DNA from 3 places in the Metasolibacillus sp. FSL K6-0083 genome. Region 2 is predicted to be linked to each of the others. Evidence: riboswitches for the same ligand, from Rfam matches in the RefSeq annotation. Region 2 holds a riboswitch; each other region holds the start of a gene.
The links. Region 2 has a riboswitch for cobalamin ahead of MHB51_RS17010 (precorrin-6A/cobalt-precorrin-6A reductase). Riboswitches for the same ligand answer to the same signal wherever they lie in the genome.

Region 1 (7,473 bases), 1.6 Mb from region 2:
GAGACTTTACATGTTAATTAAAAAAATATTACAGTTTACAGCAATCAGCTTTGCAGCGGTTTCTATACTAGTGGCGTGCAGTGACGGCGAGGGTGCTACAACGTCAAATGGAGAAGCGGTGAAAAAAGTAAAGGTAGCTTATGACCAGTCAGGCAAGCCAATGACTTATATTGATGAAAACGGTAATCCAACAGGCTATGACGTTGAAGTAATGAAATTAGTTGATGAAATTTTAGAAGATTACGAGTTTGAATTTGTTGGAACGTCCAACGATGATTTATTAATCGGTGTTGAGCAAGGGAAGTATCAGGTAGGTGTGAAAAATGCCTTCTGGACAGAGGAGCGAACAGCAAAATTTATTTTTCCACAGGAGTTTTTAGGATTAAGTAGTGCAGGGCTTGTTGTAAAAAAAGAAAATGCCCATATTAAAAATTTAAGTGACTTTGCTTCAGCAGGGTTTACGCTAGCGCCAATCGCGGCAAATAACGCCCAGTATACAGTCATTGCTGAATACAATGAAGCGAATCCGGATAACCAAGTCAAGCTACAGGCAGGGGAGGAGTTTTCGGTTGATGTTGTGCAATGGGTGAATGAAGGGCGTGTAGATGGTGGTGTACAAATCGAAGGTAGCTTTAACGGTCAAGTATTAACGGAGGGCGGCCCGTATCATCATTTAAAGGATGAGGTTGTGTATAACGAGTTTGCAGTAATTAAAACATGGCCGCTATTTAATAAAAAGGAGCAGGAATTCGCAGATGCCTATGATAAAGCAATTCAGCAGTTAAAGGAAACGGATGCGCTAAATAAGCTAAGCGAACAATTTTACGGTAAGGATTTATTCAAAGTGCTAGATTCTGTAAAACGTTAGATTAATTGAATAGCTAAGGGAGAGCATATGCAACCTGCTTTCCCAAGAGCTGCATACATAATGAATCGGTGGTGAGATGAATGGAAAAATACTTTGATATCACTTATTTATGGTCAGCGCTTCCACAGCTATTGCCATTTTTATTTGTGACATTATATGTTGCTGCTCTTGCGGTCGTTTTTGGTAGTGTTGCTGGATTGGTACTAGCGATGGCGAAATTGAGCAATCATGCATTGCTGCGTTGGCTTGCGAATGGCTATACAACAATTATTCGTTGTACACCTTCGATCGTATTATTATTTCTTGTGTACTACGGGGTTCCGGCATTCGCTGAAAATTTATTAAATATCAATTTGCATAATGTGCATACAGGTGTTTTTGTAGTGATAACATTTAGCTTACAGTTTGCGGCGATGATGTCCGAGGTAATTCGTTCTTCTTATTTAGCAATTGATAGAGGACAGCATGAGGCAGCTGTTAGCGTCGGTCTCACACCACTGCAAGCCTATCGACGCATTGTTTTTCCACAAGCATTTGTTGTTGCCATACCGAATTTTGGCAATGGCTTAATTGCGGTATTACAGGAAGGGGCACTTGCCTATACGATAGGCTTTATCGATATTGTAGGAAAGGCAAATTTAATTATTGCGAATAACTATGGTACGCATACGTTAGAAATTTTTATGGCTTTAGCTATTATTTATTGGATTTTGTCGATTACGTTAGAGAAGCTATTTGCAAAATTGGAGCGAGCATTTAGCAAAGGGAAGAGCTCAATCAAGGCGACATAAGGAGTGATGTGCATGGATTTTATTAATATAGCATTTTTAATAGATACCTTTTGGGTTGCGCTTAGCGGTGTGCCAATTGCGTTATTGGTAACGATTGTATCGCTTATATTAGCAATACCTTTAGCTTTTCTACTTGCCATGTCGCGTATTTATGAAGTGCCGATTATTAACCGCTTAACAAAAATTTATGTGTCTTTTGTGCGTGGCACGCCAGTAATTATTCAAATTTTTGTGCTCTACAGCAGCATCCCACTCATTTTAGCAGGTCTATTTGAAAAATATAATATCAATTACTCCATTTATGATGTGAATCCATTATGGTATGCCCTTATTATATTTACGTTTAATACAGCCGCGGTGTTAACGGAAGTGTTTCGCTCGGCATTGCAAACTGTGCCTAACGGTCAGCTAGAGGCGGCATATTCTGTTGGTTTGACAACAGCGCAGGCTTACTGGCGTATTGTCATCCCACAATCTTTGGTAGCGGCGTTACCTAATTTATGTACTGCAACGATTAATTTGATTAAGGCGACATCGCTTGGTTATGCCATTTCGTTACAGGAAATTACATTGAAGGCGAAGGTTGCTGCGAATGTTGGCTACAATTATTTAGAGGCATATATCGATATTTTCATTGTTTATTTAATTTTATGTATGACGGTAGAGTATTTATTTAAACGCTATGAACGCTATTTAAGTCGCTATAAAATGAATCTTCAAAGTTAAATGTAAAGGGGGAGAGCTGATGCTACAAATTACAAATATTCATAAATCATTCGGGCGCAATGAGATTTTAAAGGGCGTTGATTTAACTGTTTCAAAAGGGGATGTTGTTGTTATTTTAGGTCCCAGTGGTTCAGGTAAAACAACATTGCTGCGCTGTATTAATTTTTTGGAGCGTGCGGATAAAGGAACGGCGAGCTTTGGTGAAATAACAGTTGATTTAAGAAATGCCTCTAAAAAGGAAGTGCTTGCTGTACGTAAAAAAACCGCCTTTGTATTTCAAAATTATAATTTATTTCATAATAAAACGGCACTGGAAAATGTCGCAGAAGGCTTAATTATAGGTAGGAAAATGAATAAGGAGAAAGCGTATGGACTTGCGAAAGAGGCACTCGATCAAGTAGGTTTGACGCATAAATATGATGCCTACCCAAGTCAATTATCTGGTGGTCAGCAGCAGCGGGTTGGTATAGCCCGAGCTATTGTATTATCGCCTGATGTAATTTTATTTGATGAGCCGACATCAGCGCTTGACCCCGAGCTTGTAGGGGAAGTTTTAGAGGTCATGAAAACAATCGCGAAGTCTGGCACAACGATGATTGTCGTCACACATGAAATGTCATTTGCGCGAGATGTAGCAAGCCATGTCATTTTTATGGATGGAGGTCAAATTGTTGAGGAAGGCTCCGCGCATGAGATTTTTGTACAACCAAAAGAGGAGCGCACAAAGCAGTTTTTACGTCGCGTACTACCTGAAGAGTATAACTACCATATTTAGCACCTACACAATCTCAATTTTTTCGCTATAATTAAAGTGGAGACATTGAGATTTTATTCATTGTCAAAGATAAAAAAGTTCATAGTGAAGCACAAAAGGTTCCTTGTAGATGATAAGGAGTAAAAGGGAAATCAGTGAAAATCTGATGCGGTCCCGCCACTGTAAATGCTAGTTTCTAGCGGTATGCCACTGAATTTTCGGGAAGGCGCTAGAGATGTATGATGCATAAGCCAGGAGACCTGCCTTTCGTGTAAAGCCAATGACAACCTACGAGGATAGGGTGGCGCCGCTATTTTAATAGTGCCCTATTATAATCTCTCGTATTTGTCGAGGGATTTTTTTGTTATTTTGTTTAATTAGGAGGAATTAGAAGTGAAAAAGTTTTGGTCAATTATAATGACGATGCTGTTAGCAACAGGCTTGCTTGCAGCGTGTGGACAGGATGACAATAAGGAGCCACAAACGCAAGGTGAGCAGCAAACAGAAGTACAGCAAGAAACGGACGAGCTCGCAGCAGCCTTTCCTGCGACAGTAACAGATGCTTTAGGCAGAGAGGTTACGCTTGAGCGTGCACCAGAAAAAATCATCTCTTTAACACCATCAAATACAGAAATTTTATTTGCTTTAAATTTAGAAAATGAGGTTGTTGGCGTCAACGATATTGATGATTATCCACCAGCAGTAGCTGAAAAAGAAAGAGTCGGTAGCATGGAATACAATGTTGAAAAAATCGTCTCCTTACAGCCCGATATTGTTTTTGCACATGAATCAAGCATGTTCGCAGTTGAGCCAGCATTAGAGCAATTAGAAGCAGCGGGCGTAACGGTGTTCGTCGTTAAAAATGCGGCAACATTTGAAGAAACATATATGACAATGGAACAAATCGGTACTTTAACAGGTAAAGTAGAAGAAGCAGAGAAAATGGTGGAATCTATTAAAACGAAGCTAGCTGATATACAGGCAAAAGTGGAAGGACAAGAAGAAAAATCAGCTTTCGTTGTTGTTGGTATGACACCAGATATTTATGCAGTTGGTCAAAACACATTTATGGATGAGATGCTAAAAGCAATCAATATTAAAAACGTTGTTGAAGCAGATGAATGGCCAATGTATAGTCCAGAGGATTTTGTTGCAAGCAATCCAAGCACAATTATCGTGACATACGCAGAAGATGTGGACGCAGTTTTAAATAACCCAGCATTTGCTGAAATGGATGCGGTGAAAAACGGCGCAGTTTACACTGTAGATGGCAGTATGACAAGCCGTCAAGGTCCTCGCATTGCGGATGGGGTAGAATCAATTGCAAAGGCAATGTATCCAGAAATTTTTAAATAAAGTGAAACTTCAATCAGTGGGATTCCTCATCCCCACTGATTGTTAGTTGACCCACTCGGGCATTTACGGGCAGTTAATCTCGCACTTATCTTTTAGCGTATTGTCACTTAAGTCTTGAAGTGGGCGTTTTACTGCCCGTTAATGCGGGATAAATCTGGATGAGGGCTGCCTAAAAGAATTATAAGAAATTGAATATTTGTTGATTATTCCAAATAAAGGGGACATCTAAAAAAACGTCTATAATCGGCGTTTTGGACGATGACTTTTTGGTAAAAGGTTTATTCCTAAGCGATAGAGAAGAAACGAAAATCTCCCTTTTAATATGATACCAATACAAAATTCCCTTTTTGGATAGTCCTACTCCAGAATAAGCGTTTATTTAAAGGCAGGCGATTCTATTTGAGTCAAAATAAAAAGGCAGTAATTGCATATGTCATATCAATTGCATTACTACTCATAAGTATATGGTTAGGAGTTGCGGTAGGTTCAGTGAACATACCGCTATCTACTTTATGGGATAGAGAGGCTGACCCAACCGCCTACAGTATTTTATGGAATATTCGAATGCCTAGAGTAATGCTTGCTGCGCTCGTTGGTGCGTCGCTGGCGATAGCGGGGGCAGCATTTCAAGGTTTATTAAAAAACCCACTCGCTGATCCATATACGCTCGGTATCTCGTCAGGGGCCTCTGTCGGTGCAGTGGCAACTATTTATTTTTCAGTATCGCTTCCGATGCTTGGCGTTTTCACATTGCCGATTTTTAGTATGCTTGGCGCAGCGATAACAATGATAATTGTGATGACTTTTGCGCGCCTTGTTGACCGAACGATGAAAATGGAGACATTAATATTAACTGGGGTTATTTTTAGCTCTTTTTTAGGTTCCTGTATTTCTTTAATGATTGCGTTGACAGGGGAGCAGCTACGAATGATTATGGGCTGGCTACTTGGTAGCGTTTCGATGCGCGGCTGGCCATATGTGCAAATGATTATCCCGTTCGTTATTATCGGTGTACTTTTAATTTGGTTAAACCGTCGTGAGTTGAATGCGATGGTTTACGGAGAAGAGCGTGCAAAGCATTTAGGCGTTGATGTGAAGCGCAGTAAATATATTATTTTAGCTGGTGGTTCTATACTGACAGGTGCTGCGGTTGCCGTCTCTGGTACGATTGGTTTCGTTGGGCTTGTCGTGCCACATATGGTGCGCATGCTTGTCGGCGCAGACCACCGTTTGCTGCTAATTTTATCGCTCATTAATGGCGCAAGCCTTCTCGTGATTTGCGATTTAGTGTCACGTACAATCATTGCGCCAACAGAGCTGCCTATTGGGGTCATTACAGCATTTATCGGTGCGCCCATTTTTGCTTATATTTTTTACAAGCAACGTAGAAAAGGGGGAGCATAATGCTACAAGTAGAGCAAATTTCTGGTGGCTACGGTGCGACACCGATTATTAAAAATGTTTCATTCACAGTATCTAAAGGGAAAATACTGGGGATTCTCGGACCGAATGGTAGTGGCAAATCTACATTGTTAAAGGTGATTAGCGGCGTTTTACCTACAATAAGTGGACAAATTTTACTCGATGGTAAGGGAATTGATGCCTATTCAACGAAGGAGCTTGCGAAAAAAATGGCTGTACTGCCTCAGTTACATGCTAACGCTTTTTCCAATTCTGTACGTGATGCGGTGTCGCTCGGTCGTTATCCGCATCAATCTAGTTTCTTTGCCAGTTGGTCGGAGCAAGATGAGCAGGCTGTACAAACGGCGATGCGACAAACAGGTGTGCAACAATATGAGCATGCTTATTTGGAATATTTATCGGGCGGTGAGCAGCAGCGTACTTTTATCGCACAGGCACTTGCGCAATGTGCGAATCTTTTATTGCTTGATGAGCCGACAAATCATTTAGATATTGCGCATCAGCAGCAAATATTAGATATGATTCGCAAACAAGCGTTAGAATGTGAATTAACGGTAGTATCAGTTTTTCACGATATGAACTTAGCGGCATTGTATTGTGACGAGCTTTTGTTAATGGATAAGGGGCAAGTCAAGGCATTCGGCAAGCCGCATGAGGTGTTACTAGAAGCGCAAATTGCAGAGGTCTACGGGGCAAGGGTGACTACATATGCACATCCCGAGCTACCAAAGCCTCAAGTAACGCAGCTACCAAGGCTCAAGCAGGAAAATGTATTCGCGCCGGTGACGAAGGAGCATTTCGCAATAACGGACAGCTATGTGCACTTTCAAGCGGAGGCACCGCTAAAGGTTGTATCATCAGCAGTTTATAATGCAGGTATGGGCTGGTATACGACCTTTATTAATCGCACTGTCGAAACTACTTATCATGCTGAAAATATGAAGGACGAGGTAGAGTCATTTTTAAGGGCTCATAACTTGGTGCTGACGAATACAGTGGTTATGCTTACAGCACTTGCTGCAAAAAATGCTGTAATTGAATCATATGCGGATGGACTTGTGCTCATTGCAGTCACAGCCGGCATAGACAATGCTGTAGATGTGACAAGAGCCTATGAGCAAGAGGAGCAGCCGCATATCGGAACAATCAATACATGGGTTATTATTAATGGGAAGCTATCTGATGAAGCATTCTATCAAGCGATGATTACAGCAACAGAAGCAAAAACAAGGGCATTAGCAGAGCAAAACATTCAAGATGCTCGAACAGGTACAATCGCGACAGGTACGAGTACAGATAGCCTTTTAATTGCCGCAACACAAAGCGGGGAAGAATTGCCCTATGCAGGACCTATTACAAAAGTGGGTAAATGGATTGGGCGAGGCGTTTTCGATGCGACATCGAAAGCAATTGCAAAATACAAAAAGGAAGGATGAGTGAAATGAAACTGTATACAAAAAAAGGGGACACAGGTAAAACAAGCATTATTGGACGCCGAGTAGACAAGGACGATTTACGCGTAGAGGCATACGGCACAATGGATGAGCTAAATTCAA
Region 2 (7,473 bases):
TTCATTTGATATATATGAACGAGAATCGATAGGCATTGTTGGTGAGAGTGGATGTGGTAAGTCATTAACAGCGCTTTCGATTATGGGTTTAATAAAAAAACCGCTAACAATACAGGCTGATACATTATGCTTTGCGGAGCAATATGATTTAAGCCAATTAACACGAAAAGAATATAAAAAAATACGAGCTGTTGAGTTGTCGATGATCTTCCAAGAACCTATGACTGCTTTAAATCCTGTAATGAAAATAGGGAAACAAATCGAAGAAGTATTAAAAATTCATACGAAATTAAATAAATCAGAGCGAAAAGAAGAAATTATTCAATTAATTAAACAAGTCGGCATATCAAGACCTGAAGAAATCGTAAAAAACTATCCTCACCAATTATCAGGTGGTATGCGTCAAAGAATTATGATTGCTATGGCAATTATATGCAAGCCTAAATTACTTATAGCAGATGAACCGACTACCGCTTTAGATGTTACGATACAAGCACAAATTATAGATTTAATTAAAGAAATTCAGGCAAATAATAATATGGCATTGATGTTAATCACACATGATTTAGGTGTTGTACATGAATCCTGTGATCGTGTAGCGGTTATGTATGCTGGGCGCATTGTAGAAATAGGTAAGGTTAAGGATGTATTGCATAAGCCTTTACATCCTTATACACAAGGATTATTAGCATCTTTACCAACAACAGCAGCTGGACAAGCACGATTATCGTATATTAAAGGAAACGTGCCAAGACCAGGAAATTGGTCTAAAGGCTGTAGATTTGCGGATCGTTGTCCACAAGCAATGAAAAAATGTCATGAAGTACCACCTGAATTAATAACTCAAGAAAATCAGACGAGCGTTGCTTGTTGGTTATATGAAAACGAGGCGGTGAGTACGAATGGAAATCAAGGATGAAGTAATACTAAATGTAAAAGAGCTCAAAAAATATTATCCGATGAAAAAAAACAAAGCGGGTGCTACAGTTGTAAAGGCTGTTGATAATGTCGATTTTCATATTAAAAAAGGCGAAATATTAGGGATTGTTGGTGAAAGTGGCTGCGGAAAATCAACTTTAGCTAAAGTCATTATTCAATTATTAGAAGCTACAACAGGTGATATTTTGCTAGAGGGCAAGTCTTTAATGAATTGCAAAGGACCAAAATTAAAGGAAGTACGTCGCAGTATGCAAATGATTTTTCAAGACCCTTACGCAAGCTTAAATCCTAGATGGACGATTGAGAGAACCTTATTAGAGCCATTAATTGTTCATAAAATTGGAACAAAGCAGGAGCGGCAAAAAATTATTAAAAACATTATGAAAGATGTGGGGTTAGACGAATCCTATTTATCGCGATACCCACATGAATTCAGTGGCGGTCAACGTCAGCGTATCGGGATAGCTAGAGCGCTTGTCTTAAATCCGAAGTTAATTATTGCAGATGAACCTGTTTCAGCACTTGATATATCTGTCCAAGCTCAAATATTAAATTTACTGAAGGATTTACAAGAGGAATATGATTTAACTTATATGTTTATCACGCATGACCTTTCTGTTGTTCAATATATAGCAGACCGAATAATGGTTATGTATTTAGGGAGAATTGTAGAAATTGGCGATACGGAAACGATATTTTCCAAACCTTTACATCCTTATACAGAGGCGCTTATCTCAGCAGTACCTCAAGTAACAGAGGAAAAAAGTAAAGAGCGCATCATTATAAAAGGAGATTTGCCAAGTCCAACATCACCACCAACTGGCTGCCACTTTCATACTCGCTGCCCATTTGCAATGGAAAAATGCAAAACGGAGCAGCCACAACTACAATTTACAAATGACTCAAGGGCAGTAGCGTGTCACTTACATTCTTGATAATAAAGTGAGCCTATAATCAATGGAATTTTATATACAGAAAGAGGGTGTTTGAAAAGCTATTTTGAGACACCTTCTTTTTGTCGTGGAAAGCAATATCACTTTGCTACGGCTTCGCATTCTTCACAGAAGAAGCATGCGGAGCCGTTACTACATTACGAATGCAAGACATCGGCATAGCTCTCGTGATTTTTTTCAAACTCAGCTTTAGCGAATGGGCATAATGGAAGTATCTTTATATTGTTTGTGCGTGCATGTTCAACAAATGCCTGTACCATTTTTTTACCGACACCTAACCCACGTGCAGCATCATAAACACCCGTATGGTCAATAATATAAAACTTATCGTTGGAATTGACGAATGTCATCTCGCCAAGTTCTACACCATCTTTTGTAGCGATAACTCGTTTTTCTTCAATAGTGATTTCCATAATTGCTTCCTTCCTAAAGACATATTGCAACGCCTTTGTTGGGCATGTGTCAATAATACGAGCTACCTCATCAGCAGATTTAGCATCTACTAGTACCCACGGTTTTCTTTTTGGATTGAACACATCAATGCTCCCTTTAACACAGTTCCCAACATGCTCACATAAATCCTTTGAGTAAAAAACGTCGATTTTTTCTCCACTATATTTACGATAACCAGCGTTTATTAATTGTTGTTCACTCATTTTCACCCATCCTCCCTCATAATGTAATATGAAAGCTTGTTTTTATCTTACTTAAAACATTAAAAGATGACAATGAAAAATATCACTTATAGTTTATCCCGCATTAACGGGCAGTAAGACGCCCACTGCAAGATTTAAGTGAAAATACGCTAAAGGATAAGTGAGAGATTAACTGCCCGTAAAAGCCCGATTGGTTCAACTAACAATCAATTGCGTCACATTGTAATTGATTACATAAGCAATTGAGGTTGTTCATAACGCACATAGGATACTCCGCAATTGATAGCAGCTTCCATAGCTGTTTTTGATGCTTCTTCAGCAAAGGGATGACTAGCATCGACAACACAAGTAATCTCGTGTTGTGTAATCATATCAACTATTTCATTAACTGATAAATCGCTAATTAAAAAGGTGCCAGCTAGGCAAGTACCTTTTGTGATAAGAGTGTGCCCTTGTTGTTGTAAAGTGACAGCTAATTCTCGAGTTTCATTTATTCCTTCTATAAATAAAATCATATGAGCCCTCCTCATGGTCTAACGTGCTTAAAAATAAAAAAGCTGTATCTCTAAAAGTGAAGAGATACAGGCTATGAGATTCCATGTTTAAAAAGTGCGTATATATTCGTATATACACATTCCTTACATTTGATGTCTCGCCTACACTTCTCCCTCCGAAAAGCAAGTGACTAATTAAACGAGCAGGTTTCCTGGCTCGTGCTTCTTTTTACTTTCACATCTTCCCATTCGCTTGAACAGTGATTTTCGTGATTTCATCTGCACTTACAGTAGCGGGGGCTGCATTAGCTTCTCACTAATTTCCCTTTTACCTCAGCATTGCTAAGCACTCATTTAACCATCATATTCGATTATGATTTTACGATAACATATTTTAGCTAGATTTCAACTATTTTATTTTAGGGCTATGTCTAAGATAGCGCTGATTTCCATTACGGTTGGCGCATTTCCTCCAACTAATGTATTTTCGTTAGAAGGTTTACGGGGGCACTTGTCACTTCTATTTCAACTAGCATGAAAGCAAGCCTAACTCATTCTCATTTTTCAATTAGGCTTATTTGGCAGCCAATACGCCATATTTATTTTTAATACGCTCGAGTTTTTCCCTTATAGGCTTTTCTAATAATAATAAAAAAATCACATTGGAAACAGCATAAACAATCATAAATGGTACAGCGGAAGTTAACGCAAGTACATAAGCTTCCCAGCTGAAAACACCGTACATGGAAATCGTTCCCCAAATGTCCATACCGAAGGAAAAGAAAACGCCTGCAAAAATACCGAATAAAATAAGAGGAATTTTTTTATGCATGATACCTGTTTTACCGAGCAAACCTGCTATAAAGCCAATCATTCCCCACATAAACATTTGAAATGGCGTCCAAGGACCCTGTCCAAAAAACATATTTGATACTAATGCAGAAATGGCTCCTGTTAAAAAACCTGCCTCCGCTCCAAGTGAAAAACCTGTAATCGCTGTGATTGCAGCGACCGGCTTGAAGCCGGGGGTAATGACAAATAACGCTCGACCCGCCACTGAAATAGCAGACATTACGGCTATTACTAAAATTTCGCGCGGCTGAGGCTTTCTCCGTTCAAATGACAGGAAAAAGGGAACAGATGCTAAAATTATAATGACAATCGAAATAAAATAATATTTCCTATCAGCAAATAATGTAATACCCGCATATAAAGTAAGAGGAATTAACACTAGGATGACAAATAGAGAGATGATTAAACGAATGTTTTTTGACATAAAGTAACGACATCCTCACATGTAATGGCATTGCTCAATTGTTCTCTTGTTATTCGATGGGCAGCCGTTGTATAAAAGCTGTTTCCACTATAAAACGCGCGCGGCTCATCCTCTGATACGATATTGCCATCAAAAAACAAGGCACATCTACTGCTATATTGGGCAGAAAATTCAATATCATGTGTCACCATAATAATGGTCATACCTTTTACTTGTAAATCCTTTATTATTTTCGCAAGTTCTTCTTTTGCATGTGCATCTAGTCCTTTTGTCGGTTCATCTAGTAGCAGAATTTTAGGTTCCATTAATAAAAGCTTTGCAAGTGCTAATTTTTGCTGTTCCCCACCGCTTAAATCATACGGATGTCGATGAAGCAAATGTGTTAAGTTAAATGATTGAATCGTCTCTTGTATTTTTTTCTCTTCTATTTTATGTAAATAAGCCATATCATCTAGCTCTTGGCGAACTGTTTTTTGTACAAATAATGATTTTGGGTCCTGCGGTAATAAAGTTAAATATTGCTGATACAATTCTTTGTTGCTGTAGCTTTTTAAAGCTTTATTAAATAATAATAATTTGCCACGATAAGGCTTTTGGAGTCCTGCTAAAATAGCAAGCACTGTAGATTTCCCAGTGCCATTACCACCGATAATTGTTAAAAACTCACATTCTCTTACTTGTAGATTAAAATGCTGGACAATATCTAAACCATTTTTTTCGTAGCGAAAGGCAACATCCTTTGCCTCCAATACAATATTTGCTGTATTTTTTTCTGTTGTTGCTAGCAAATGCGATGAGGCAACGGTGAATTGCTGGTTGCTAAGCCAGCGTTGTCCCTCGCGGATTGTAAGAGGGACGGGCCCTACTCCGTTAAGTAGATGGAAAATCTTCATTGCTGTCGGCAGTGCCGTCAGCATCGCATGATTCGCTGGTAGCTTCTTTAAAATTGCCTTTGGTGGACCGTCGAATAAAATGCTGCCCTCATCCATAATAAATACTCGGTCGGCAAGTGGTAACACTTCTTCTAAACGATGCTCAATTAAAATAATTGTAATGCCTAATTCTTTATTTAAGCGATGCAATGTTTGAATAAATTCCAAGGCAGCTATTGGGTCTAATTGTGATGTTGGCTCATCAAGCAGCAATAATTTTGGCTGCATGACCATAATTGCTGCTAAGTTTAAGAGCTGTTTTTGCCCCCCAGAGAGCGCTGTTGTTTTTTGATGAAACCATTTATGGATGCCGAAAAAATTAGCCATCTCAGCTACTCTACGACGAATTGTTGGTGAGTCGAGGCCGAGGCTCTCTAATCCAAAGGCAAGTTCATGCCATACTTTATCTGTCACAATTTGATTATCGGGATGCTGGAACACATAGCCAATATCAGCAGCAGCAACTTCTGCATCTAGCTGCTGTATATCACAGCCTTTGTAGAAAATAGTTCCTGTCTTATTTCCGTGTGGGCGCAACTCTCGCTTAAAATGGCGCAGCAATGTACTTTTTCCGCAGCCTGATTGACCGATAAGTACTATAAATTCTCCTTGCTCAATTGTTAGATTAATATTTTTTAATACAGAATGTGCTTCATTAGGGTATGTAAAGCTCATATTGTCGATTTTAATGAACGCCATTTTAATGCCCCCCAGATTTCGATTGCTAATGGAATGGAAAGTAGAAGGAAATAGCTACTATAAAATAAAATACTTCCACTATCCCATTTAATTGCTCCAAATGTTGGATAAAAATAAAAAGATGTTGTACCGATGAAGCTTGCGGCTAGATTACTCAGAAAAAGCAATAGAATAAGTGCCAAGACGAAGCCATCGCGCCGTTCAAAAATAAAAAGTGAAAAGGCAGTTCGTTTTTTTATTCCGTAGCCACGCGCCTTCATAGAATCAGCAGTATCAATAGCATTATCCAATGCCCAAGTAATTAAAATAGATATTATACGCACAGTACATTTGATGCGATGCCAAAATGAGCCAGCCGTATAGTCCATGCCAATAACTTTTTGCGCTTGTACGATTTGTGCTAGCTGATGGCGAAAACGCGGAACTAGGCGTAATGAAATCGACAGTGTGAGAGATAAGGCTGGCGCCACTTTTCCGAACAAATAAATAAACTTGTCAGATGTAATCACTGCATTATAGCAACTAAACCAAAGCATAACCGCTACAATCATAGTGGCAATGGCAATCCCATACATAATGGCTTCTACTGTAAGTGCATTGCCATTTATATAGAGTAGGACGAGCTGCCCATTATGGCTAATTAAAGGATTGATAATAGCCATTAAAAAAAATAGAGGGACGTAGAGCTTCCAATCTTTAAAAAAAAGCTGTCTCCGTAAAGCAATATTTAAGCTAATGGCTGAAAAAATAGTTATCGCTAAATAGATTGGGTGCATAAAAAACATAGATAAGCCAATGGCAGCGACAAAAAAGGAAAAGAGGACGATTGGATGAAATGTTTCAAATGCCTTCATCAATTACCATCCCAATAATGCCCTAAGTCGCGTCCTAAATCGACTGTATAGTTCCATTCAATCACATCTCCATCCTTTAATACATATTGGCTACAGCCATAATTTGGATAGACACCATTTACTTGATACATCCAGCCACTTAATTCGCCAGCGCTAAATTCATATAAATGGTTAATGCCTTCTACATAGACACTGCTATAAATGTTTTCGTTAGCTCCTTGGTATTCCATTTGAATTTTATGCTCCTTTGTTGCACGCTTTAGCACGTCCCAAACAGTATCCTTCTCAGATAACAGCTCATATGTAGTTTGCTTTAAAATGATGCCATCTTTCGGAACGTATTGCTCACTTTGGAGGGCTGGGTCTAACATATCCCAATGCTTTAGCAATGTATCCACTCGAATAGCGATTGTGACAGTGCGCTTTTGAGGCACCGGCTTCTGTTGCTGCTCTGTTTCTTGTTGCTTTGGCTTTTCTGTTGGTGTAGTTGCTGTGTTAGCTGTTGGTTTAGTATCAACTTTTTGCTGCTCACTTTTAGGTGTTGTAGGTTTTATGATTTCCTGTTGTTTTTCAATTTCTTGCTTCGTTTCAATCTCTTGTTTGGTTCCAACTTCCTGCTGTCCAATTTCCTCTGTTTCGTGCTGTGTTGCTAGCTCCTCGTTTTGTGGTG
Region 3 (7,473 bases), 1.0 Mb from region 2:
GAAGTCAGTTGGCATACCGATATAATGTAGCGACAGAACATATCGTTATAGGAAATGGTGCGGCAGAAATTTTAATGGCTTTAGCGAGATGTTATGCACGCGAAAAAATTGTCATTGTGCAGCCTTCCTTCTCTGAATATGCACGCACATTGGAGCAGCAGCAGGCTATTATTCAATCAATTGAAGTAGAGGAGCTAACGAACTATTCTTTGCCGATGGAACGATTAAAGGAGGCAATGTGCGGCGCGAAAGCTTTATATATTTGTAATCCAAACAATCCGACGGGTGTTGTAACGCCTAAAAAGCAATTGATTGAACTATTGCAATATGGAGAGCGAGTGGACTGTGACCTTGTTATAGATGAGGCATTTATGGATTGGACAGATGAGACAGAGTCCATGGCGGAGCTGGTAGCTAGCTCTAATCGTTTAATTATCCTTCGTTCTATGACAAAAATGTATAGTATGGCAGGTGTGAGACTTGGCTATGCACTTACACAGCATGCCTTCAAAATAAAGCAAGAGCTACCCCACTGGAATGTCAGTGCAATCTCGATTGCACTTGGTATGCAAGCATTGCAGGAAGAGGATTTCTGTGCAAAATCAAGGCAGCAGGCAGCACAAAGTCGTGCAGTAATTATTCCATTTTTGATGGAAAAAGGCTGCATTGTGACGAAGAGTAAAACGAACTATGTAGCCTTCCGTTTGCCGTCTACATATGATGCGACAAAATTTTATTTCTCACTATTACAAAAAGGAATTGTCCTGCGGCATACACAAAATTTTATTGGTATGGATGGCGAGTGGTTCCGCCTTGCGCTGAAAGAACAGCATAAAATGACAGCATTTCAGCAAGCATTGGAACATTTTTTTAGGTGCAAATAAAGCCATCTTATTTAGCACGAATTACTTGCAGTGTGGAATTTGAAAATTCCCTAAAAAAACGAAAGTAATTTCATACTTTACTCACATTTCTTGGCTATACTGAAAAAGCAGATAGATAATGGGAGGAAAAAGTATGAAAAAAATATTTGCATTTTTAGGGCTATGCTTTTTAATAGCTGCTCAAAGCGTTTCGGCGCATACTATGACAGAGAAAAACATCTATGAGGACGTTGAACCAACTGCTGAAAATGCGCAAAAAATACTATTGTTAAATAGTTTAGGGTTGCTTGGTTATAATGGACAGGATATGAAGCTAGCGCAAGAAAAAAACTTATCACGTATGGAATTTGCAGCATGGGTTGCGGGCTTTTACCAATTAGAGGGGGAAGATTTTGAGCAGCAAGCAAATGCTAGTTTGCAGGAGGAATATGTATCCTCGTTAGAGGGTGATATTACATATAAGGAGCTAAATACAGCGCTTTTCCATAAGGCATTAAATCTTGATGAGCCAGACGCAACAATGACAAAGGCACAATATATCGATTTTATTTTTGCGCATTTGAATGATGATATGGGCGGTCATACATTGCCACAAATGGGCGGCTTCGTTACTGGTCCTACAGGTGTGATTGAAGAAGTAAAAATAGAAGATAAAACAACGATTCTAGTCATCGCTGGTCATGAATATCCTTTATCTGGACATCCGCGTATTTCTGCAACTTCTGACAAGGCAGAGGATTGGATAGGTAGCACTGTTGAGCTGTCTTATTTTACAACAGCAAGTGGCGGTCATAGTCACAGTCATGGTCATGACGACCATCATGCGGAAGAGAATTCTGTAGAAGATATGGCATTGCATTATGTACAGCTACAGCAAACAGCGGCTAATGCAGTAAAGGAAGCAAGCACTAAAAGCGGCTGGCTTATGTCAGCAATTATTGTTGTGATATTAGCTGGATTAGCATTACTGTTTTTAAAGCGTAAATAAAGAGGCTCTTTGCTAATAGAAAATAAAATTGTTGAGAGCAGTGGGGAAGGGCGTGTCTGAAAATCCATTTTGAGACACGCCTTTTTACAGCTTTCTTTAAAACATACTAAAGAAATAAAAATATTAAGAAAAGATAGCACATTTAGATAAAAGTATGATAAAGTAATAGCACAATTGAATAATGTGTAAGAGTTGGTGCCAAGCGAAGGTTTGGCTTAAAAGGGAAGTCGGTGCAAATCCGACGCTGTCCCGCAACTGTAAGTCGGAGCAAATCACAAATGCCACTGGTGGGAAACTGGGAAGGCTGTGAGGCGCTGTGATGACAAGCCAGGAGACCTGCCAATATCTAGTACACACCAAATACCTACGTGGAAATAGGTGGTGAAAAGTAACGATAAATGTTACAAGTACGAGCGATAAAACAAGAGCGAATGGAGTACCATTACGTGTTTTTTTGCGATATATAAATTAATTAGCCATTTTCCGATGAGGGAAAATGGTTTTTTGTTGTAAAAAACTAATTTTGAAAGGTTGGTTTGTAAAATGGCATATGTAACAACAACGATTGGCTATCCATATATTGGGGAAAATCGCCAATGGAAAAAGTCTTTAGAAAAGTTTTGGAAACACGAAATAACAGAAGAGGATTTTCTAGCACAGCAAAAGGAAATTCGTTTAAGTCGCATCGAAAAACAATTGCAGCTAGGATTGAATGTAGTATCAGTTGGCGATTTTACCAATTATGACCGCGTGCTGGATATGGCTGTTATGTTTGGACTTGTACCAAAGCGCTTTAATTGGCAAGGTGGGAAAGTTGATTTGCAAACTTATTATGCTATGGCACGTGGTAATAAAGAGGCAGTCGCAAGTGAAATGACGAAATGGTTTAATACGAATTATCACTATATTGTGCCTGAATACGAAGGGCAACCACTACAGTTAACAGAAAATACAGTGCTTAAGCATTTTATAGAAGCAAAGGCTGCATTTGATATTACCGCAAAGCCGACACTTATTGGCCCTTATACATTTATAAAACTAACAAAGGGCTATGACCGCGTATCTCAAGCGTCATTCGTTTTAGCCATTTTACCTTTATATGCACAAATAATAAAGGAGCTAACTGAGGTTGGCGCGGAATGGATACAGCTTGAGGAGCCGGCGCTTGTTACTTCATTAGATAAGGAAGAAATTCAACTTGTGCAGGAAATATATGCACAGCTCTCTACATCTGTGCCAGAAGCGAAATTGATGTTACAAACATATTTTGAATCCTTATCAGCATACGAGCAGCTTACACAGCTCCCAGTTCATGGTATTGGGCTAGATTTCATACATGGCTATACGCATAATATGAATGCACTACGTCAGCATGGTTTCCCAGCAGACAAAGTTTTAGCTATTGGTATCATTAATGGACGGGATATTTGGCGGGCAAATTTAGCGGAAGTATATTCGACGGTGAAGGCAATTGAGCAACTTTCAGGTGCTAAGGAGCTATGGATTCAGCCTTCGTGCCATTTACAGCATACACCTATTACGACGAAGTTTGAAGCAAGGCTCGATTCGACCTTGCGAGATGCGCTTGCTTTTACAGATGAAAAAATAGTTGAAATTGTGGAAGTAACAGCTTATTTGAATGGACAGGACACATCAACTAATAGCGCCATATCAACAAGCATGAAGGCGATAGAAGCGTTGAAAAACCATCCTATTCGCAACAATAAGGGAGTACAACAGGCAGTTCAAATGATTCAGCAAGCAGATTTTGAGCGCAAAACATCCTATAAAGAGCGTGTGGCAATTCAACAGAAGGCGCTACAATTACCGTTATTTCCTACAACGACGATTGGTAGCTTCCCGCAATCAGATGAAGTAAAGCAAAAGCGCAATGCATGGCGCAAAGGTGATGTAACAACTGAAGTATACAATGAATTTTTAAAGCGAGAAACAGCACGCTGGATTGCAATCCAGGAGGAGCTGGATATTGATGTTCTAGTGCATGGTGAGTTTGAGCGGACAGACATGGTAGAATATTTTGGCGAAAAGCTAGCAGGTTTTGCATTTACTGAAAATGCATGGGTAGTATCTTACGGCTCACGCTGTGTAAAGCCACCAATTATTTACGGAGATGTAGCGTGGGAAGCGCCGATGACTGTGAAGGAAACGCTTTATGCACAAAGCTTAACAAAGCGTCGTGTGAAAGGAATGTTAACAGGTCCTGTAACAATTCTGAATTGGTCATTCGTACGTGATGATATAGAGCGTAAAGACGTGACATATCAAATTGCATTAGCATTGCGTCAGGAAATCGAGGCACTTGAGCAAGCAGGTATTTCCATTATTCAGGTAGACGAGCCCGCATTAAGAGAAGGCTTACCGCTTCGTAAAGAGCAGTGGGATGCTTATTTACAATGGGCTGTAGGAGGCTTTAAGCTGGCGACAGCCAGCGTAAAGAATGAAACGCAAATTCATACACATATGTGTTACTGCGAATTCAATGATTTCATTGAGCCAATTAGTGCCTTGGATGCGGATGTAATTTCAATCGAAACATCTAGAAGTCATGGAGAGCTCATTCGCTCACTACAGAATAACCCTTACGACAAAGGCATCGGCTTAGGTGTTTATGATATTCATAGCCCACGCGTGCCAAGTGAGGAAGAAATGCTGACAATTATGGAAGATAGCTTACAAGTATTAGCACGTAACCAATTTTGGGTAAATCCAGATTGCGGCTTAAAAACGCGTAAGGAGCCAGAAACTGTGGCAGCGTTAGCAAATATGGTAGCAGCAGCGAAAACATTGCGTCAGCAAATCGAGCAAGTAATTTAAAGAGGTGCACAAAATGGATAGACAGGTAGTAAAACATTATGAGCAATTATTAAAATCAAATATTATGCAAAATCAGCTAAATGGTGTTTCAAAAACTTTGCATGAACAAGTGGCGCAGTTAATTGCAAATGATAAAGATGATAAGATTGAAATTCAACTAGCCTATAATAATGTAGTACGAGAGATAGTGGGGGAAGAGCATTAACTTCTTTCAGCATTCAAGGGATGTCCCAAAAGCCGTGCATAGCCTGCATTTTGGGACATCCCTGTCCTTTTTTCTTCAAATATCATCGCTATTAGTTCAAAAAGCGGGATGATTTCACCGTATATTTGTGTAATGAACCATTTGTTATTTTCCTTCCCAGTTATCTTGATATTAGCATAGCAATAATAGTAAAGTTAATGGAGGGCTGTTGGAAAAGGCAAATTTGTTTTGGAAGTGCATTGAAAGAGGAATTTCATTCTTTTCTCTTTTACTTTGAGGAACCCTATGTTACTCTCGTTTTCAATCAGTAAGTTTTTGTCAAAAATTCATGGATACCCCATATGAATGAAAGTGAATAATGGAGGAGAAATATATGAACATCCGACAAGAGGATGATTATGTCATAATTAATGGCTTTAAAATTGAAGGAAGAATTTTAGAAGAGCGTTGTCAACAATGTCGCAGTCAAAAAATTCGAGATGACCAGTATGATGCTTATTTTTGTGCAACATGCAATAAATGGCTTGAGGAAAAATGCAATGACTCAGACTGTCACTATTGCTCACAAAGACCAAATAAACCAATCCCAGAGCAGTACAGGAGATAGGCGATGAATACAATTTATTTCGTGCGCCATGCACACTCATACTACACACCAGACGAATACAACAGACCTTTATCAAAAGAAGGCTGGGTGGAGGCGCAGAAATTAGTAAAAGTGTTTGGAGCATTAGAAATTCACGCAATATATGCCAGTAATTATAAACGTGCCATTGAAACAATTCAGCCGATAGCAAGTGAGAAAAACTTAACGATTATTCAAAAAGAAACATTGAATGAACGCATTTTAGCAACGGAAACGATTTCTGATTTTTTAAGTGGCATTGCCAAAGTATGGGCTGAACCGACTTTCTCTTTTGCAGGAGGCGAGTCAAACATAACCGCCCAAAAACGTGTTATTCCAACTATTGCAAAATTGCTGAACTGCCATAAAAATGAAAACATCGTCGTTGGCACACATGGCAATATTTTAACCTTATTATTGAACTATTTCGATAAACAATATGATATAGAGTTTTGGCAGAGCTTAAAAATGCCAGATATTATCGTAGCAAAATTCGCAAATAATAAATTGATTTCAGTAGAACGGTTAATCTATTAACTTAGGGAGATTACATGCAAACGAAAAATCATGGATATACTTTTTTGAAGTTACTACAGCTTCAAGAAAATGAGCTAGTAAGGCTTGAACCATTAGCAGGCTCGTATGCTATTATTCAAATGAAAGGAAAATGGTTAATTTGTTATAATCGTTGGCGCAATCAATGGGAATTACCAGCAGGAAAGCGTGAAGTAAGAGAAACACCAAGGCAATGCGCGATGCGGGAGCTATATGAGGAAACGGGACAAGTGGTCAAAAAGTTACTGTTTGTTGGTGTAGCGCAAAGTCAGAATATAGAAACTGGTAAAAGCAAATACAACCCCATATACTATGGGGAACTGGAGCAATTAATGCCTTTTACAGTAAATGAAGAAATGTCGCATATTCATTTATGGGATATGGTTGGACAGATAGATGTAATAGATGAACTTGATTTTGCTCTATTACAGTGCTTATCTAAATTTTATTTTAAATAAAAAAAACAAGCCACTAAATCTAGTATTTCCCTATTTTCAAAGGCATATATTTTGCCGAAACACCAAACAAAAGCGTCCAAAATGCCGACTACCGCACGGCATTTTGGACGCCCTTTACCCCAACTTCCCAAATAAACCTTTTCGTGCATCTAGTTCAACTTTGTGACTACAATCATCACATGCAAACCTACCATTCATATTTTGCTTGTACAACTGATACTTGCGAGAGCCTTCTACAATTTTAAAATCTTTTTTGCAACAAATGCAATTTGCTACGTAATAAAACAATTTGCTTCTCCTCGCTTTCCGAAAGATTCCATCCAATTATAACATGTAAATTAATGAAATATTGTGACATAAAATGAACTGATTTTAGGAAAAAGCTTATTTATGGCACAATTCCGTCGTCATATTACTGACAAAGTTGTGGCTAACAGGTGAAGAGGTAAAGGAAGGTGCATACAGACCATCACAGCTTTACCGTTACAATCATCGCTGGGTCTTTGGTTCATTATAAAGACCCTAAAATCAAATATATAGGAATAATCATCATAATTCATAGTTAGCCTTCCACTCCATACCATTATTCGATAGACTAATAAATAGGTGGGTGATATTTAATGAAAGCAATTCATTTACAATCATTGCTTGACGCATATAAGGATTTATCCGAATCTGCCTTTCTACAATATACGCAGCAGTTTGATATGGATAAAATGCGGACGAACGAGCTAGATGATTTGAATATGCTTATTACAGAGTTAGCTAGCGCTGGTGCAGCACAGCTACATCAATTTTTTGTTGGCTATCGAATTAAGCAAATTAGCAAGGAATTCGATTTATTACGTATTGGGAAAAACTATATTGTAAATATTGAGTTGAAGAGTGAAAGTACAGAGCATCGCATACTTAAGCAATTAAAG

Region 1: it holds a riboswitch for cobalamin, as region 2 does, so the genes downstream of both, MHB51_RS09335 (ABC transporter substrate-binding protein) here and MHB51_RS17010 (precorrin-6A/cobalt-precorrin-6A reductase) in region 2, are expected to answer to the same signal.
Region 3: it holds a riboswitch for cobalamin, as region 2 does, so the genes downstream of both, metE (5-methyltetrahydropteroyltriglutamate--homocysteine S-methyltransferase) here and MHB51_RS17010 (precorrin-6A/cobalt-precorrin-6A reductase) in region 2, are expected to answer to the same signal.

What each region holds. Positions count from the first base shown of each region.
Region 1 covers NZ_CP152046.1:1,999,942-2,007,414, reverse strand. Annotated here, with positions in the region: gene MHB51_RS09360 (acyl-CoA dehydrogenase family protein) at 1-21, shown strand, start outside; gene MHB51_RS09355 (transporter substrate-binding domain-containing protein) at 11-868, shown strand; gene MHB51_RS09350 (amino acid ABC transporter permease) at 949-1,659, shown strand; gene MHB51_RS09345 (amino acid ABC transporter permease) at 1,672-2,385, shown strand; gene MHB51_RS09340 (amino acid ABC transporter ATP-binding protein) at 2,405-3,160, shown strand; cobalamin riboswitch at 3,240-3,422, shown strand; gene MHB51_RS09335 (ABC transporter substrate-binding protein) at 3,533-4,495, shown strand; gene MHB51_RS09330 (iron ABC transporter permease) at 4,895-5,899, shown strand; gene MHB51_RS09325 (adenosylcobinamide amidohydrolase) at 5,899-7,353, shown strand; gene MHB51_RS09320 (cob(I)yrinic acid a,c-diamide adenosyltransferase) at 7,359-7,473, shown strand, end outside.
Region 2 covers NZ_CP152046.1:3,636,654-3,644,126, forward strand. Annotated here, with positions in the region: gene MHB51_RS16990 (ABC transporter ATP-binding protein) at 1-919, shown strand, start outside; gene MHB51_RS16995 (dipeptide ABC transporter ATP-binding protein) at 903-1,874, shown strand; gene MHB51_RS17000 (GNAT family N-acetyltransferase) at 2,030-2,305, opposite strand; partial or broken gene MHB51_RS17005 ((4Fe-4S)-binding protein) at 2,336-2,548, opposite strand; gene MHB51_RS17010 (precorrin-6A/cobalt-precorrin-6A reductase) at 2,779-3,063, opposite strand; cobalamin riboswitch at 3,227-3,411, opposite strand; gene MHB51_RS17015 (ECF transporter S component) at 3,617-4,318, opposite strand; gene MHB51_RS17020 (energy-coupling factor transporter ATPase) at 4,297-5,949, opposite strand; gene MHB51_RS17025 (energy-coupling factor transporter transmembrane component T) at 5,922-6,803, opposite strand; gene MHB51_RS17030 (DUF4430 domain-containing protein) at 6,803-7,473, opposite strand, start outside.
Region 3 covers NZ_CP152046.1:815,537-823,009, reverse strand. Annotated here, with positions in the region: gene MHB51_RS03810 (aminotransferase class I/II-fold pyridoxal phosphate-dependent enzyme) at 1-884, shown strand, start outside; gene MHB51_RS03805 (hypothetical protein) at 1,018-1,872, shown strand; cobalamin riboswitch at 2,049-2,231, shown strand; gene metE (5-methyltetrahydropteroyltriglutamate--homocysteine S-methyltransferase) at 2,416-4,707, shown strand; gene MHB51_RS03795 (hypothetical protein) at 4,721-4,912, shown strand; gene MHB51_RS03790 (hypothetical protein) at 5,286-5,519, shown strand; gene MHB51_RS03785 (histidine phosphatase family protein) at 5,523-6,074, shown strand; gene MHB51_RS03780 (NUDIX hydrolase) at 6,089-6,550, shown strand; gene MHB51_RS03775 (AAA family ATPase) at 7,171-7,473, shown strand, end outside.